DNA from 3 places in the Clostridium thermobutyricum genome. Region 1 is predicted to be linked to each of the others. Evidence: riboswitches for the same ligand, from Rfam matches in the RefSeq annotation. Region 1 holds a riboswitch; each other region holds the start of a gene.
The links. A riboswitch is a leader RNA that binds a small molecule or an ion and turns the genes downstream of it on or off. The one in region 1 is predicted to bind lysine.

Region 1 (5,561 bases):
TTAGATAGAGATAAAAATATAATTGGTAAAGTTGGGATAGTAGATTGTGAAAAAAATTGTTATTTGAAAAATGTAATTAACGCAATTCCATATATAATTTCGTATAAAGATATAAATGGCAATTTAACAGGATGTAATAAAGCATTTGAAAAATTTGTTGGTCGTGATGAATTAAATCTTTTAGGAGAAAAGTATAAAGAAAATTGTTTAGAAAAAGAATTGGTATTAGAAATAGCAAATAAAGATGGTAATAATTTAAAGAAAAAGAATAAAAGACTTTATGAAATTCAATATGAAAATAATAAAGTTATGAAAGTAGAAAAATTCCCTTTAAAAGATTCAGAAGGGAAAATTATAGGAGTAGTTGGTTTATCTGAAGATATAAGTGAAGATAAAAAGTTTCAAAATAAAATAATAGAAGAATCATATAAAGATAAAACAACAGGATTATATAATAGAAATTATTTTGAAAAAATAGCTGTAGAAATAGATAAAAATTTTAATGGTAAATTGATTTTAATTATGGGAGATAGTGATGCATTAAAATTAGTTAATGACTCTTTAGGACATTTAGAGGGAGATAGGTATTTAAGAGATTTAAGTAGAATAATTTTAGAAGTAGTAAATAAGCGTGGAGATGTTATAAGATGGGGTGGAGATGAATTTATAATATTAATTCCAAATGCAAATATAGAAGATGCTAAAGAAGTTACAGAAAGAATAAATTATTTATGTAGAAATAATGATAGTAGTCCAATTCCTATAAGCTTATCAATGGGATATTCATATAGACAAGAAAATAATAAAACTTTAGATAAAATGATAGAAGAAGCAGAAAATGAGGTATATAAAGAAAAGCTGATAAAAAGTGAAAAAACTAAAAAAAGGCTTTTTGAATATATACAAAAATCTTTGATGGAAAAATGCTGTGAATCAGAGGAAGTTAGAAAAAGAAAGCATATATTAATACAAAAAATTTGTGAAGAATTGAATCTAACTAAAAAAGAAATAGAAGATATACAGTTAGCTTCTGATTTATGTTCTATTGGAATGATAGCAATTCCTGATAATATAGCTAAAAAGAATATTGATGAATTAACTGATAAAGAGATTGAAATATTAAAAACTCATCCAGATAAAGGATATAGAATAGTAAAATCTTATCCTGAAATAGCTAAAGTAAGTAAGATTATCCTTACTCATCATGAAGATTATAATGGAAAAGGCTATCCTTTAGGATTAGCAGGAGAAGATATACCTTTAGGAGCTAGAATAATAAGAATAATAGAAGATTACAATTATTATTTAAAATTTGATAATAAAATTACTAAAAAAGACATAGAAATCAAAATAAAATCTCAATCTTACGAAAAATATGACCCAAAATTGGTAAAAGTCTTTTTAAAAGTGATAAGTGAAATGTAAATATAATGTAAAAAATACAATTTTAATATTGAAAAAAATTAAATATGAAACAATAATAATATAGTAAAGTAAAAGAAACATTAGTTCAGGTAGAGGCGCGAAATTCAAGAGTATTTATAATTGTAAAAGCAGATTAGGTTATAAAAAAAGGGGATTTTGCCGAAGTATTGTAATGATTGCTTTAAATTACAATACTGGTTATATACATAATATGTATATAATTGTCACAACATAGTTGTGGGGTGCTATCATTCTAAGGCAAAAGATGATGTACTAAGTACGTGGATTTGTGTGCCCTGAGTGATATATATTTTCCTCAGGGCTTAATTTTTTTGCTTTAGTAGGAAACTAAGGAGGAATGTATGTGGAAAGTAACACAGAGTTAAAAAGAGGTCTTAAAGAGAGACACATAAGTATGATTGCTATGGGTGGAGCCATTGGAACTGGAATATTCTTAGCAATGGGAGATAGTATACATACAGCAGGGGCAGGTGGAGCTTTAGTTGCCTATGGTGCAATTGGAGTAATGGTTTATTTTTTGATAACTAGCCTTGGAGAAATGGCGACTTTTATGCCTATATCTGGCTCGTTTGGAGTATATGCTTCCGAATTTGTAGATCCAGCTTTTGGTTTTGCAATGGGATGGAATTATTGGTACAACTGGGCAATCACTATAGCTACAGAAATGGTCGCAGGAGCGTTGGTTATGAGATTTTGGTTTCCGCATGTTCCCGCAATAGTTTGGAGTTCTTTATTTTTAACTATAGTAGTAGTATTAAATTTATTGTCAGCAAAAGCTTATGGAGAAGCAGAATTTTGGTTTGCTAGTATAAAAGTAGTTACAGTTATTATATTTTTAATAGTTGGAGCTTTAATTATATTTGGAATCATGAATGGACAATACATAGGGTTTAAAAACTTCTTCGCAGATGGAGGACCATTTGTAGGAGGAGGAAAAGCTATAATAAGTATATTCCTAATAGCAGGTTTTTCTTTCCAAGGAACAGAGCTTATAGGAATAACAGCTGGAGAATCAGAAAATCCAGAAAAAACTATACCAAAAGCAGTTCACACAATATTTTGGAGAATATTAATATTTTATATGGGAACTATTCTTGTTATAGGATGCATATTAACCGCTAAACAAGCAGGTGTAGAAACAAGTCCATTTACTATGGTTTTTGAAAGAGCAGGAATTGCAGGGGCAGCTTCCGTAATGAATGCAGTAATTTTAACTTCAGTTTTATCAGCTGGAAATTCAGGAATGTATGCTTCTAGTAGAATGTTACATTCAATGGCTCACGAAGGAATGGCTCCAAAAATATTTGGTAAAACAAATAAAAGAGGTGTTCCAGTTAATGCAGTGTTACTTACAACAGTTGTTGCATCAGCATGTTTCTTAACAGGTTTATATTCAGAAAATCAAGTTTATATTTGGTTAGTTGCTGCATCAGGTTTAGCAGGATTTATAGCATGGCTTGGAATAGCAGTATGCCATTATAGATTTAGAGGTGCATATATAGCACAAGGAAGAGATTTAAAAGATCTTCCTTATAGAGCTAAATTATATCCATTTGGACCAATAATTGCATTTGTACTTTGTGCAATAGTTATTATTGGGCAAGGTGCAAGTTATGTTACATCAGGAGGAATCCAATGGATGGGATTCATTTCATCTTATTTAGGAATTCCACTATTTTTAATAATACTAATTGGATATAAGATAAAAAATAAAACAAAAATTATAAAATTAAAAGATGTAGATTTAAATAAAAATAGAATTAATGAATAAAAAAAAGCTTTAGTATATAAAAAATTGCGAAAAACAATTTTTTATACTAAGGCTTTTCTTATTTTTATAAAAAAATAAGAAAAAAGTAAGAAAACGTTAACAAAATAATTAAGAAAACCCTTACATAAAAAAAAAAACTATGTTATAATTTATTCATAAAACCAAGGAGGATGAGTTTATGGAAAAATTAGTACCAACACCACATAATGCAGCTAAAGCAGGTGATATTGCTGAAACAATATTATTACCAGGAGATCCTTTAAGAGCAAAATTTATTGCTGAGACTTTTTTAGAAAATCCTGTTCAATATAATACTGTTAGAGGCATGTTTGGATATACAGGAACATATAAAGGAAAAAGAATATCTGTTCAAGGAACAGGAATGGGAATACCTTCAATAGGAATTTATTCATATGAATTAATACATTTCTATGGAGTAAAAAATCTTATAAGAATAGGTTCAGCTGGTGCAATAGATGAGAGCCTAAAATTACATGATATAGTTATAGGAATGGGAGCATGTACAGATTCAAATTTTGCATCACAATATAACTTACCAGGTACATTTGCTCCAACTGCAAGCTATAAATTAGTTGAAGGAGCAGTAAATGCAGCAAGAGAGCTTAATATTGAAGCTAAAGTAGGTAATATACTTTCAAGTGATGTTTTCTATGGTGAAAATGGATTAGATTCATTAAAATCATGGCAAAAAATGGGTGTTCTAGCTGTTGAAATGGAATCAGCAGGACTTTACATGAATGCAGCAAGAGCTGGAGTTAATGCTTTATGTATGTTAACTATATCAGATTGTCCATTTACTGGGGAATTAACAAGTGCAGAAGAAAGACAAACAGCTTTCACTAATATGATGAAAGTTGCTTTAGAAATGGCTTATAAATTAGATTAATTTAAGAAAAAAAGTTAGGTGTACACCTAACTTTTTTTATGTTTAAATTTAAAATGATATGAATAAATTTTAAAATAAAATTTAATAGATTGATTACATCTATCCTTATTTCTTATAATAAAATAATAAGAACTAAGGAGGAAGATTATGAAAAGATATGCAGGGGTAAAAGAATTAGTATTAAAGAGAATATTGCTTCCTACAACAATTATATTTATATTAATAGGAATTGTTGTAAATATAATGGATTTAAAAATGATAACAAATAGCAATCTTAGTATAATGAAAAGTGTAGCAACACAAGCCAGTCAGGTAGTTGCTAGAGAAATTGATAATGATTTACTTCTTGCAAAAGATATTACTAGAGATAGCGGAATAAGAAATAATAATATTTCTATACAAAATAAAGTTAAAATATTAAATGATTATAAAAGTGAAGATATTTTAAGAATAGGATATGTTACTAGTAACGGAGATATGTATTCTACAGATAATAATGAGACAAATATATCTAAAGAAGAGTTTTTCAAAAAAATAATGGATGGAGATTCAGGAGTCTATGGACCATATTTTGATGAAAAAAATAATGAATTTATAATTGATTTTTATTCACCAATTATTGAAGATGGAAAAATTAAAGGTGGAATAGTAGTAGAAAAGTCTGGATATATATTATCTAATATAGTAAAAGGAATAAAATTTTTAAAAACTGGTAGCTCATATATTATAAATTCAAAAGGAATAATTATAGGGGCTGAAAATCCTAATCTAATAAATAATGTGAGTACATATATGAATGATGGTGTAATAAATGGAAATTCGCAATTAGGATATTTAGAAAAAAAAGACTTTAATGGACAATTAGGAATAAGTGAATATAAAAATAATGGACAGAAAGATTTTGTGGCATTTGCACCTATAAATAAATTAGGGTGGAGTATAGCTATAGTAGTTCAAAAATATGATATATTAAAATCCTTATACATTTTAAATTTAATAATTATTATAATAATGATAATTGGGTTAGGAATATTAGCAGTAATAATTTGGAGAATGTCAGATAAATTATCAAATAGTTGTGATGATTTGAAAAAGAGTACATTGAAATTTTCTGAGGGAGATTTTACAGAAGAAAAATATGAAGAAGAAAAAATTTCAGAATTAAAAGAAATTCACAATGCTATTGAGTTTGGAAAAGTAAAGATAAAAGGTTCAATATCTACAGTGAAAAATATTACTTCTGACTTAAATGATGAAGCGGAAGCACTTGTAAGTGTATCTGAAGATATGTTAGTAGATTCTCAAACTATAGCTACTTCATTAGAAGAATCTACAAAAGGAATACAGGAACAAAGTGAAAGATTAATAGACATAAATTCTATTTTAGAGAAATTTAATGATAAGATATCAAATATGAGAGAATTAGTTGAAAATTTA
Region 2 (5,561 bases), 560 kb from region 1:
AATATAGTTATGATGAAGGTGGAGTTCCTTATTGTAAAAAAGATGATAAAATGTTTTTTGATACTCCAAGACCTTGTATTGTAGTTGGTGTAATAAAAAATGATGAAATACTTTTATTAAAACAAAGTTATATATTTAAAGATTCTAAAGTACTTATATCAGGTTATGTAGGACAAAATGAAAGTGCTGAAGAAACTGTATATAGAGAAGTTTTAGAGGAGACTGGAATAAAAGTAAAAAATATATCGTATATTGGTTCTGATTACGTTAAAGATAAAGATTTATTAATGTTAACTTTTATAGCTATTTATAAAGAAGGGGAAATTATTAAATCAGATGAAGTTGAACATGTAGAGTGGTGTAAAATAGATTGTGCATTAGCTCAAATGAAAGAAGATTTAGTAGGAACAAAAGCAGTATCTAAGATAATGGAAATTTTAAAAAATGATATAAATTAATAGAATCATAATTTTATAAATATTATATAAGTTAAAAACAAATATACTGTAGTCTTAATAAGATAGGATTTTATAAATAATAGCCCTAAGAATTTTCTTAGGGCTAAAATATTATGTTTATAACTACAATTAATATAGTAGTATTTATACTGATTAAATGATAGATTTACGTTGTAACTTTATAAAAAGAGTATTATTATTGTAATCAATAAATGCCTCATCTATCATCATTCCTACAAGAGTTAGCTCACTATCAAACTCACATTCACCACCAAGTTGCCAATAATATTGTTCAACTTCTCTTTGTCTAGGAGTATTTAAAGCCTTGTTTAAACTTTCAAAAGCTTCTTTAGGAAAATTTTCAATTATAGCTTTTATTTCTATATAAGATATATCTTCTAAAGTTTTTATATTAACACTAATATTATTAGTATTAAAATGATAGCAATATGCCATTATTTCATTTACGATTTTTAGATTTTTTTCCGTTTTAAAATTCATCTTGTCTAACCTCTCTTTTGAATGTAGTTATTAATGGGACTAATATCATTGCTACGAGTCCACCTGCAAAACCATTATTATAAAGGTTTAGTCCACCATGTAAATATCCAACATTAACTCCTAAACAAACATGTAAGAATCCTGCAAGTATTCCTACCCAAAATCCAAATTTACCAGCTATAGGAGCTAAACATGTGCTAAATAAAATAGCAAGTATTATACTTGGGCTTGTTAAAGGGTTTATATTTATAAGAGCTGCTAAAGTAGCTCCTATTAATATGGGAGTTATATTTTTTAAATGCTTACCAAAACATCCAAATCCAATAATATTAAAGATTCCGCCAAGAGTTGGTCCATTTAAATCTCCACCTATAAGTAATAAAAATAATGTTGAGAACAAGCCTAGTATTCCCATATTTATATATGTAGTATCTCCATATAATAAATAAAAATCAGAAACAAGTTTACCAGACTGATTGGACAAATTATTAAGTTTTTTTATATTATCTTTGCCAAAATAAATTCCAACACTTATTAAATAAATTGAAATAAACATCATAAAAAAGAGCAAGAATTTATTGCTTCCAGTATGCCAAAGAAGTCTAGAATCAAAGTCAATTCCAAAAGAACGTAAGATAGACATTAGTAATGTTGCAATTAATCCACCTGCAAAACCAATATTATATAGATTGTATCCAGAATGAGCTAAAATACAGTGGCTAGCTATTGGAGTTAAAATAAAACCTGTTATTACACCAATTATGGCACCTAAAATCATTCCAAGTGGAATATTGTCATAAGTAAAACTAAGTTGACTAACAGTAGGTGCTAAAGCAGTAGATAATAACATAACAAGACTATAGTTTAGAAGTGGTTGTTTTTGATATTTAGAAAAAAGATAAACGCCAAACATGATTGGCCAAATATTCAAAAGATTTTTACCAAAAAAAGCAAAACCGGTCATTAAAAATAATGCCATTATAGTTGAACCATTTGGTTTAATTTCTAAACGTATAAGCATTAAAATACTTATGATACTAGTAATACCCGCATTAAAAAGAGCGCTTGATATTCCACCAACAGCAATATAATCTGTTATTAAAATATCAGGAGCAAGTAAAATTTTCTTTAAACCATTTAAAATTTCAGAAGGAGAACTAATTAATAAAGCAGCTATTAAAAAAAATAGATACATAACCAAAAGAATTTTATAAGGTCTAAAAAAGTTCTTTTTCTTTAGCAAAATTTTCACCTCTCAAAATTAAATTTATAATTTATACCTAAATTAATAAACTTAAAACTCAATTTTATTATATTATAATGAATATAAACTTTTCTACTAAAAAATAGAAAAAATGCTAGAAAATATTTTCAAAAATTTTAAAAAAATATATAATTAAGAATAGTAAGAAGTTTTTGGGGAGGATTAAATATGAGTAATGGTATTAAATATGTTCCAGAAGTAATGGGAGTATTAAGAAGTCATATAGTAAAGGTTCCAGATGTAATAAGAAATTGTTCTGGGATAAGAATATTTGGAAAGAGGATAAAAAGTATACTATTTTCTACAGATGTTGCAATGATAAAAAATACAAATGCGGATGCTATTATGGCAGTATATCCTTTTACTCCTCAGCCAAAAATAACAGAGGCAATAGTAACTGCTGCTGATGTTCCGGTTTTTTGCGGAGTTGGGGGAGGAATAACTCAAGGGATAAGAGTTATTAATCTTGCATTAGATGCTGAATTTAAAGGAGCTATAGGAGTTGTAGTAAATGCACCTACATCTAATGAAATTGTTAAAAATATAAAGGAAACTATAGATATACCAGTAATAGTAACAGTATGTTCAGAAGAAGAAAATATAGAAGAAAGAATAGAAAGTGGTGCAACAATTTTAAATGTATCTGGAGGAAAGGATACAATTAAAATTGTAAAAAAAATAAGAGAATCACATCCTACATTTCCTATAATAGCAACTGGAGGCCCTACTGAAGAGAGTATAAAAGAGACAATAGAAGCAGGAGCAAATGCTATAACATATACACCTCCATCAGGGGCAGATAGAATGAGTGAATTAATGGACATATATAGGGAAAGAAAGGGACAAAAATAAAACTGTTAAAATAAAACCTTTATTTAAAGGTTTTATTTTTTTATCAAATTAGTAACAAAAAATTCCTATTGAAATATTATAAAATAGATGAGATTATTATATAAATATAATCAAAAGGATAAGAAAATAAGTAAGATAGTTAAGAATTTGATATAAGTAATAAATTGTAAAAATTTATTTCAGAAAAAAGTAATAAAAAATATTGTATTTTTTTTTAAATATGATATTATATTTATAAAAAAAGTTAGAATAAAATGGAAAAAGACAAAATACAGGGTAGAGGCGCCAGTGTAAAGAGTATTTATTAGGAGCTGCAAGCTATGATTAATAAAGAAAGGTGCAATGGCCGAAGTTAGCTGACCGCAAGAAGGCTTTCTGGGTATATGTATAATATGCATATAACTGTCACATAACGTGGAGTGCTACAACTGAGTTTAGTTTTTTTAGGGATAAGTCTATCCTTTTAAGCTATACGAAGATATAAATCAATTACACGCTATTACCCGTCACAGAAATTCTGTGGCGTTTTGTTTTACTTAAAATAGTGGAGGAATGAAAAGATGAAATTATTTGGCAGCATGATTGTAGAAGAAAATGTATTAAGTGTTGGGGGAATAAAATTAAGTAAACTAGCAGATAAATATGGAACACCTTTATATGTAATGGATGAGCAATTATTAGAAGAAAATTGTAGAGAATATTATAGAAATTTTAAATGTGAAGATAAAGGTAATAAAGTTGCTTATGCTGGAAAAGCATTTTTAACTTTAGCTATGTGTAAAATAGTAGAAAAAGAAGGTTTATATCTTGATGTAGTTTCAGGAGGAGAATTATATACAGCTTATAAAGCAAATTTTCCATTAGAAAGAGTATTATTTCATGGAAATAATAAAACTTTAGATGAAATTGAACTAGGAGTTGAACTAGGAGTTGGAACTTTTGTAGTAGATAACTTTTTTGAAATTGAACATTTAAATCATATAGCAAAAGAAAAAGGAAAAATACAAAATATTTATTTAAGAATTACACCAGGGATAGAAGCTCATACTCATGAATATATAAAAACAGGACAAATAGATTCTAAATTTGGTTTTGCACCTATAGGAGACAATATAATAAATGCAATAAAGAAAGCTATAAATTTAGAAAATGTAAATCTTTTAGGACTTCATTGTCATATTGGTTCTCAGATTTTTGAAATTGAGCCATATGAAGATGCAACAGAAATAATGCTAAAACTAATAAAAAGAGTTAAAGATGAAACTGGATATTTAATAAAAGAATTAGATTTAGGTGGAGGTTTTGGAATATACTATAGTAAAGGTGATAGTCCTAGAGAAACAAAGGAATATTGTCAAGCTATATTAAATAAAGCTGATAATGTATGTAAAGAAATAGAATTAGAAATGCCTAAATTAGTAATAGAACCTGGGAGATCAATTGTTGGTAATGCAGGAATAACATTATATACAGTTGGATCAATAAAAGATATTCCTGATATAAGAAAATATGTTTCAGTAGATGGTGGAATGACAGATAATATAAGACCTGCACTATATCATGCAAATTATGAATGTGTAGTTGTAAATAGAGTTATTCATGATTCAAGAGAAACAGTAACAATATCAGGAAAATGTTGTGAATCAGGAGATATACTTCTTCAAGGAATAAAAATACCATCAGTTTTAAGTGGAGATTTATTAGCAATAATGTCAACAGGAGCATATGGATATTCAATGTCTAATAATTATAATAAAATACCAAAACCAGCTGTTGTTATGGTTAAAGGCGGTAAAGAAAAAGTTATTTGTAAAAGAGAGACATATGCTGATATATTAAGAAATGAAATATTATAGATATTAAAAAATATTAACCTAATCCTTTCATAGACAAAAATGGATAAAATTGGTAAAATGATTATAGAAAGGATTAGGTGATTTTTTATGTGGAAAAAGGTTTTGAGAGAATGGGTATTTTTAATTGCTATAGCTTATGTAATTTCACTATTAATAAATAAATTTTTAATTTTTACGGTTTTTATACCGAGTGGATCAATGATGCCTACTATAAATATTGGTGATAGATTAGTGGCAACTAGAATTCATAATTATGATAATATAAAGCATGGAGATATATTAGTTTTTAATTTTATAGAAGAAGATTCTCTTTACATAAAAAGAGTTATAGGACTTCCAGGAGATAAAATAAAAATAGATGGACAAGCTGTATATGTAAATGGAGAAAAATTAGAAGAGGAATATGTTAAATATCCAGAAGATACTTATGCAGAATATATTGTCCCAGAAAATAATTATTTCTTTTTAGGAGACAATAGAAATGATTCAAAAGATAGCAGATATTGGAATAATCCATATATAGAAGAAGAAAAAATAAAAGGAAAAGCTATTTTTAGATTTTATCCATTTGATTCTTTTGGAAAAGTAAATTAATATATAATATTATGAGCATTTAGAATGATCTAAATG
Region 3 (5,561 bases), 1.8 Mb from region 1:
ATACCAGTATTATATATGATTATATTATTTTCAAATGGGGCTAATGATTTAAATTGGAGTTTAGGATATTTAATAATTGGAGGAACACCATTAGTTATAGGAGTTGGAATGTCAAGTGGGTCAGCAGGTAGTACTGCCTTAAGTAGAGAAGGAAATAATTTTATAGTTTCTAAATATATACCTGTAAGTTATAAAACTCAACTTTTAGCAAAAATAATTTCTGCATTTACTATAAATTCACTAATTTTAATAATTGGGATTGGTTTGCTTGCAATTGAAAAAGTTAGATTAGAAATTTTTATATTAAGTTTAATAATTCAAATACTAACTTGTTTTTTAATAACGGTTATTGGAATTTTATGTGATTATATATCACCTAAAATAATATGGCAAACTGAAAAGAATCTTTATAAAGGAAATTTTAAAAGCTTAGGAAATATAATAATTTCAGTAATATTTGGAGGAATTCTATTGGGATTTGCTCTTTTGACTAAGAGTATTTTTTTAACTTTTATAGTTAATTTCCTATTATTAGTAATAAGTATAATCATAGTTTTATTTATTTTGAATAAAAAAGTAGTAAAAACATATAATTTGTTATAATTCAAAGAAAGTCTAAATAATTTGATAAATTATCAATTATTTAGGCTTTTATTTTTTATATTAATTGAAAAAAATATTAATATAAATTAATTTTATATTAATAATAATTTATTTATGGTAAAATATTCAATAAGGGTAAATGGAAGGCATTTTAAGAGGGGGTATGATTTATGGAAGAAGAAAAATTTTTTATTGTAAATGGAGCTGTATTACCTGATGTTTTTTATAAAGTATTAGAGGTTAAAGAGCTTATTCATACAGGAAAGGTAAAAGACATTTCAGAAGGAGTAAAGGTAGTTGGAATAAGCAGAAGTACTTATTATAAATATAAAGATACTGTTTATCAAATGGCTGAAGGAGTTAATAGTAAAAAGATAACTATAGTTTTACTTTTATCACATAAATCAGGAGCATTAGCAAGAGTATTAGACTTTATTGCAACAAATAAGTTAAATATATTAACAATTAGTCAAGATATACCTATAAACATGACAGCTAATGTTACAATAACATTAGATGTTGCTAAAATAAAAGGCGATGTTAAAAAATTCTTGTATAAGATAAGTGAAATAGATGAAGTAATAAAAGTAAGAGTACTGGCAGTAGAGTAATTGTTTTATATCAAAAGATAAAGTGTAAAAAATAAAAAGAAAGAGGGAGTAGAAATGAAAAAAGAAGTATTTGAATTAAACAGAAAAAGATTAATAGAAAAATTGGATGATAATTCCTTACTAATTCTTTTTGCAGGAGAAGCACCTAAAAAAACAGCAGATGAAAAGTATGGTTTTACACCAAACAGAAACTTTTATTATTTAACAGGATTAGCAGAGGAAAAACATATTTTAGTTATTTCAAAAATTAATGGTGAAGTTACTGAAAAAATGTTTATAAAAGAAATAGATTTAGAAATGGAAAGATGGCTTGGAAAAACTATAAGACAAGAAGAAGTAGAGCCATTAAACGGAATAAAAGAAGTTGGATATTTAGGAGAGCTTAAAGGATTTTTAAATAGATTATTAGGAGAACAAGAACAATTTACTATATACCTAGATTTAGAAAGAGATTCTTTTGATAGTCTTCAAACAATAGCTGGAGAATATGCTAAAAAATTAAGAAAGAAATATCCTCATGTTAATATAAAAAATGCTTTTCCTTTATTTGCACCATTAAGACTTGTAAAAAGCCCAGAAGAAATAGAAGAAATGAGAAAAGCCATAGAAATAACAATAGCTGGTGTAGAATGTATAATGAAAAGTATAAAGCCAGGTATGAAAGAATATGAAACTGAGGCTTTCTATGAATTTGAATGTAGAAGTAGAGGAATATCAGATTATGCATTTAAAACTATAGCAGCAGCAGGTATAAATGCAACAACTCTTCATTATGTAGCTAATAATGATACTTTAAAAGATGGAGATTTAATGTTATTTGACCTTGGAGCTCAATGGAATTACTATAATGGAGATATTTCAAGAACTATCCCTATAAATGGTAAATTCACTGAAAGACAAAAAGAAGTTTATGAAGCTGTTTTAAGTGTAAATGAAAGAGTTATTGAAGCTATGAAACCAGGTGTAAATTTTATAGATTTAAATAATCAAGCAACTGAGTGGATAGCTGAAGAATGTATAAAATTAGGTCTTATAAAAGATAAGAGTGAAGTTAGAAAATATTACTTCCATAGCATAGGACATAGTTTAGGACTTGATACACATGATATAGATAATCCAAGAAGAAATACTATATTAGAACCAGGAATGGTTTATACTGTTGAACCAGGAATTTATATTCCAGAAGAAGGAATTGGAGTAAGAATAGAGGATGATATTCTTATAACAGAAACAGGAAGAGAAGTATTAACTAAAGATATGATTAAAACTGTTGAAGAAATAGAAAAATTCATGAGTAAATAATTTAATAATAAAATATGAACAAACTATTGCGAAAGAATAGGATATACTGTATACTAACTTTAAATTAAAGTTGAATATACGAAGAGGTAGAGGCGCGAATCTTAAGAGTACTATAGTTTTTATAAGCAAATTGGAACTATAGGAAAGGAAGATTCGCCGAAGGATATAAGAAATTGCTTTAATCTTATAATCCTGGGGTTATGCAGAATATGCATAAGACTGTCACAAGAAATTGTGTTGGGCTATCATTCTAGGATTTTGCATATTGTAGAAGCTTGGGTGTTATCTCAAGGTTCTTTTTACATTTTTTGTAATAAAGCCTCTGAGTAATAAAAATAAGGGGGACATTTTAATGAAAGTAAGAAAAGTAGTAGTATTTTTATTAAGCTTTATTTTAATAATGAGCTTATCAGTAACAGCATTTGCAGCAGAAGTTGACCCAGGAGTTTTAAATGCAGAGAAATTTGGAATTTGGACAATAGTTCCACCATTAGTAGCAATAGTTTTAGCCTTTATAACAAAGAATGTAATAATATCATTATTTATAGGAGCATTAGCAGGGTGTTTTATGCTTCAAATTTGTGGAATGAATGTTTTTGAAGGATTTGTACAGGCTTTTTTAGACCTTATACAAAGGATTTTAAATTCACTAGCAGATCCTTGGAATGCAGGAATTATACTTCAAGTTTTAGCAATTGGAGGTGTTATAAGTCTTGTAGGTAAAATGGGGGGAGCAAGAGCTATTGCAGAAGCACTTGCGAAAAGAGCAAAAACGCCGAGAAGTGCACAACTTGTAACTTGGTTTTTAGGATTACTTGTATTTTTTGATGATTATGCAAATTCATTAATTGTTGGACCTATAATGAGACCAGTTGCTGATAAACTTAAAATATCAAGAGAAAGACTAGCTTTTATTATAGACGCTACAGCAGCACCAATTGCTGGTCTTGCAATAATTTCAACATGGATAGGATTAGAAGTGGGTCTTATAAAAGATTCTTTTACTCAAATAGGAATGAGTGTAGATGCTTTTGGAGTATTTTTAGAAACAATACCTTTTAGATTTTATAATATATTAATACTTGCATTTGTAGTTATAACAACAATAATGCTTAGAGACTTTGGGCCTATGAGAAAAGCAGAATCGAATGCAAGAAAAGGGATAAATGAAGTTGTAGAAGCAGAAAATGAAGAAGAAATGATGGTTAAAGAAGGTGTTAAATTAAGTATATGGAATGCAATAATTCCAATAGGAACACTTATATTATCAGCTTTAGCGAGTTTTTATTATAGTGGATATTCATCAATAATGTTAGGAGAAAATACTGCATTAATTGAATTATTAAACAATTCACCATTTTCATTTTCATCAATTCAACAAGCTTTTTCAGCAGCAGATGCATCAACAGCTCTTTTTCAATCAGCTATACTAGCATCAATAGTTGCAATAGGAATGGCAGTATGGAAGAAAATTTTTACAGTAACAGAAGCAGTTGATGCTTGGATAGATGGAATGAAAGGGCTTTTAATAACAGGAGTAATACTTTTACTTGCTTGGTCATTAAGCTCTGTTATAAAAGATTTAGGAACAGCTAAATATTTAGTAACACTTTTATCAGATACTATTCCAGCTTTTCTTCTTCCAAGTATAATTTTTATTCTTGGAGCAATAATTTCATTTGCAACAGGAACAGCATATGGAACTATGGGAATTTTGATGCCACTTGCAATACCTTTAGGATATTCAGTTTCATCAGATATGGGATATGTAATTGTATGTACAAGTGAAGTTTTAACTGGAGCAATTTTTGGAGATCATTGTTCACCTATATCAGATACAACAATTCTTTCTTCTATGGGGGCTGGATGTAATCATATAGAGCATGTTAGAACCCAAATGTGGTATGCAATTTTTGTAGCAATAGTTACTGTAGTCTTTGGATATATACCAGCAGGTTTTGGAGTTCCAGTGTATATAATATTACCAATTGCTATTGTTATTTTAATTGTTTTAATTAGGCTGATAGGAAAGCCAGTAGAAATTAAAGAAAATATTTAAATTTAGTATCAAAATAAAGGGAAAACTAATATTCTAGTTATAGGAGTATGTTTAGGGAGACAAATATGAATAATAACCAAGGGATTGGATTTTTCAAAAATCTTTATTTAGATATGTTAAATGAAATTGATTCTTCAGATTTTTTTGAAGAAGAAGTAGATCAAGGCGATATTGAAATATCGATTAAAAATGAAGAAGATAAATATTTGATACAAGGATTTTTTCCAGGAATCCAAAAAAAAGATATAAAAATTGATTATAAAGATGATTATTTATTTATGAAAATAAAAAGAAAAAAAGTTTTTTCAAATAGAGGAAACATGTCAGTAATGATGATTAGTCAATTTAATGATTATAAAAAGAAATTTTATATTCCTGATAATGATATTTCTAATTTAAAAGTTTCATTTAAAAATCATAAGTTAAATTTAGAAATTCCTAAAATAATTTATAATTTTAAAGAAGAGAATCCTGTAATAATAGATGTATTAGATTATGAAGAAGAATAGTATTTTTTTAAGCGAAGTAGTTATTAAAAATTACTTCGCTTTTATATTAAAAATAATATAAAAATTCTTTTAATATAATAAAAAATATCAACTACAAAATTATTTTGTAGTTGATATTTTTTTTCAAATTTTATTTAATAAGAATTATATATAATTTATTTTTCAACTTTTGCTTCTTCAGCAGGTGGATTAAAATATTTATTTACAAGAATTGCAACTATTATTCCAATGGCTGTGTCCATACTTCTATTTAAAGCATAAGCGTAAGATTGAGGTCCACTATAATTTACCATTATAACTAAGAATACGATACAAGCTATAGTTACAGAACCCGGCTTATTAAATAAATTACATGTATATATAACAATAACAATACCTATACCACTTATGAATGGAATATAGTGAGTTAAAAATGTTATATGAATTAAAATATATATAAATAATGTTCCAAATAGTGCTCCTATGATAGTTCCTATA

Region 2: it holds a riboswitch for lysine, as region 1 does, so the genes downstream of both, lysA (diaminopimelate decarboxylase) here and HMPREF1092_RS03920 (amino acid permease) in region 1, are expected to answer to the same signal.
Region 3: it holds a riboswitch for lysine, as region 1 does, so the genes downstream of both, HMPREF1092_RS12490 (Na+/H+ antiporter NhaC family protein) here and HMPREF1092_RS03920 (amino acid permease) in region 1, are expected to answer to the same signal.

Annotation. Positions count from the first base shown of each region.
Region 1 covers NZ_KB850956.1:879,495-885,055, forward strand. Annotated here, with positions in the region: gene HMPREF1092_RS03915 (diguanylate cyclase domain-containing protein) at 1-1,425, shown strand, start outside; lysine riboswitch at 1,508-1,681, shown strand; gene HMPREF1092_RS03920 (amino acid permease) at 1,784-3,217, shown strand; gene deoD (purine-nucleoside phosphorylase) at 3,396-4,124, shown strand; gene HMPREF1092_RS03930 (methyl-accepting chemotaxis protein) at 4,272-5,561, shown strand, end outside.
Region 2 covers NZ_KB850956.1:322,601-328,161, forward strand. Annotated here, with positions in the region: gene HMPREF1092_RS01425 (NAD(+) diphosphatase) at 1-458, shown strand, start outside; gene HMPREF1092_RS01430 (hypothetical protein) at 612-959, opposite strand; gene HMPREF1092_RS01435 (DUF1576 domain-containing protein) at 949-2,154, opposite strand; gene HMPREF1092_RS01440 (beta/alpha barrel domain-containing protein) at 2,392-3,075, shown strand; lysine riboswitch at 3,345-3,508, shown strand; gene lysA (diaminopimelate decarboxylase) at 3,636-4,931, shown strand; gene lepB (signal peptidase I) at 5,019-5,525, shown strand.
Region 3 covers NZ_KB850956.1:2,659,180-2,664,740, reverse strand. Annotated here, with positions in the region: gene HMPREF1092_RS12505 (putative ABC transporter permease subunit) at 1-603, shown strand, start outside; gene HMPREF1092_RS12500 (ACT domain-containing protein) at 774-1,214, shown strand; gene HMPREF1092_RS12495 (aminopeptidase P family protein) at 1,269-2,516, shown strand; lysine riboswitch at 2,596-2,769, shown strand; gene HMPREF1092_RS12490 (Na+/H+ antiporter NhaC family protein) at 2,869-4,575, shown strand; gene HMPREF1092_RS12485 (Hsp20/alpha crystallin family protein) at 4,641-5,084, shown strand; gene HMPREF1092_RS12480 (FUSC family protein) at 5,240-5,561, opposite strand, start outside.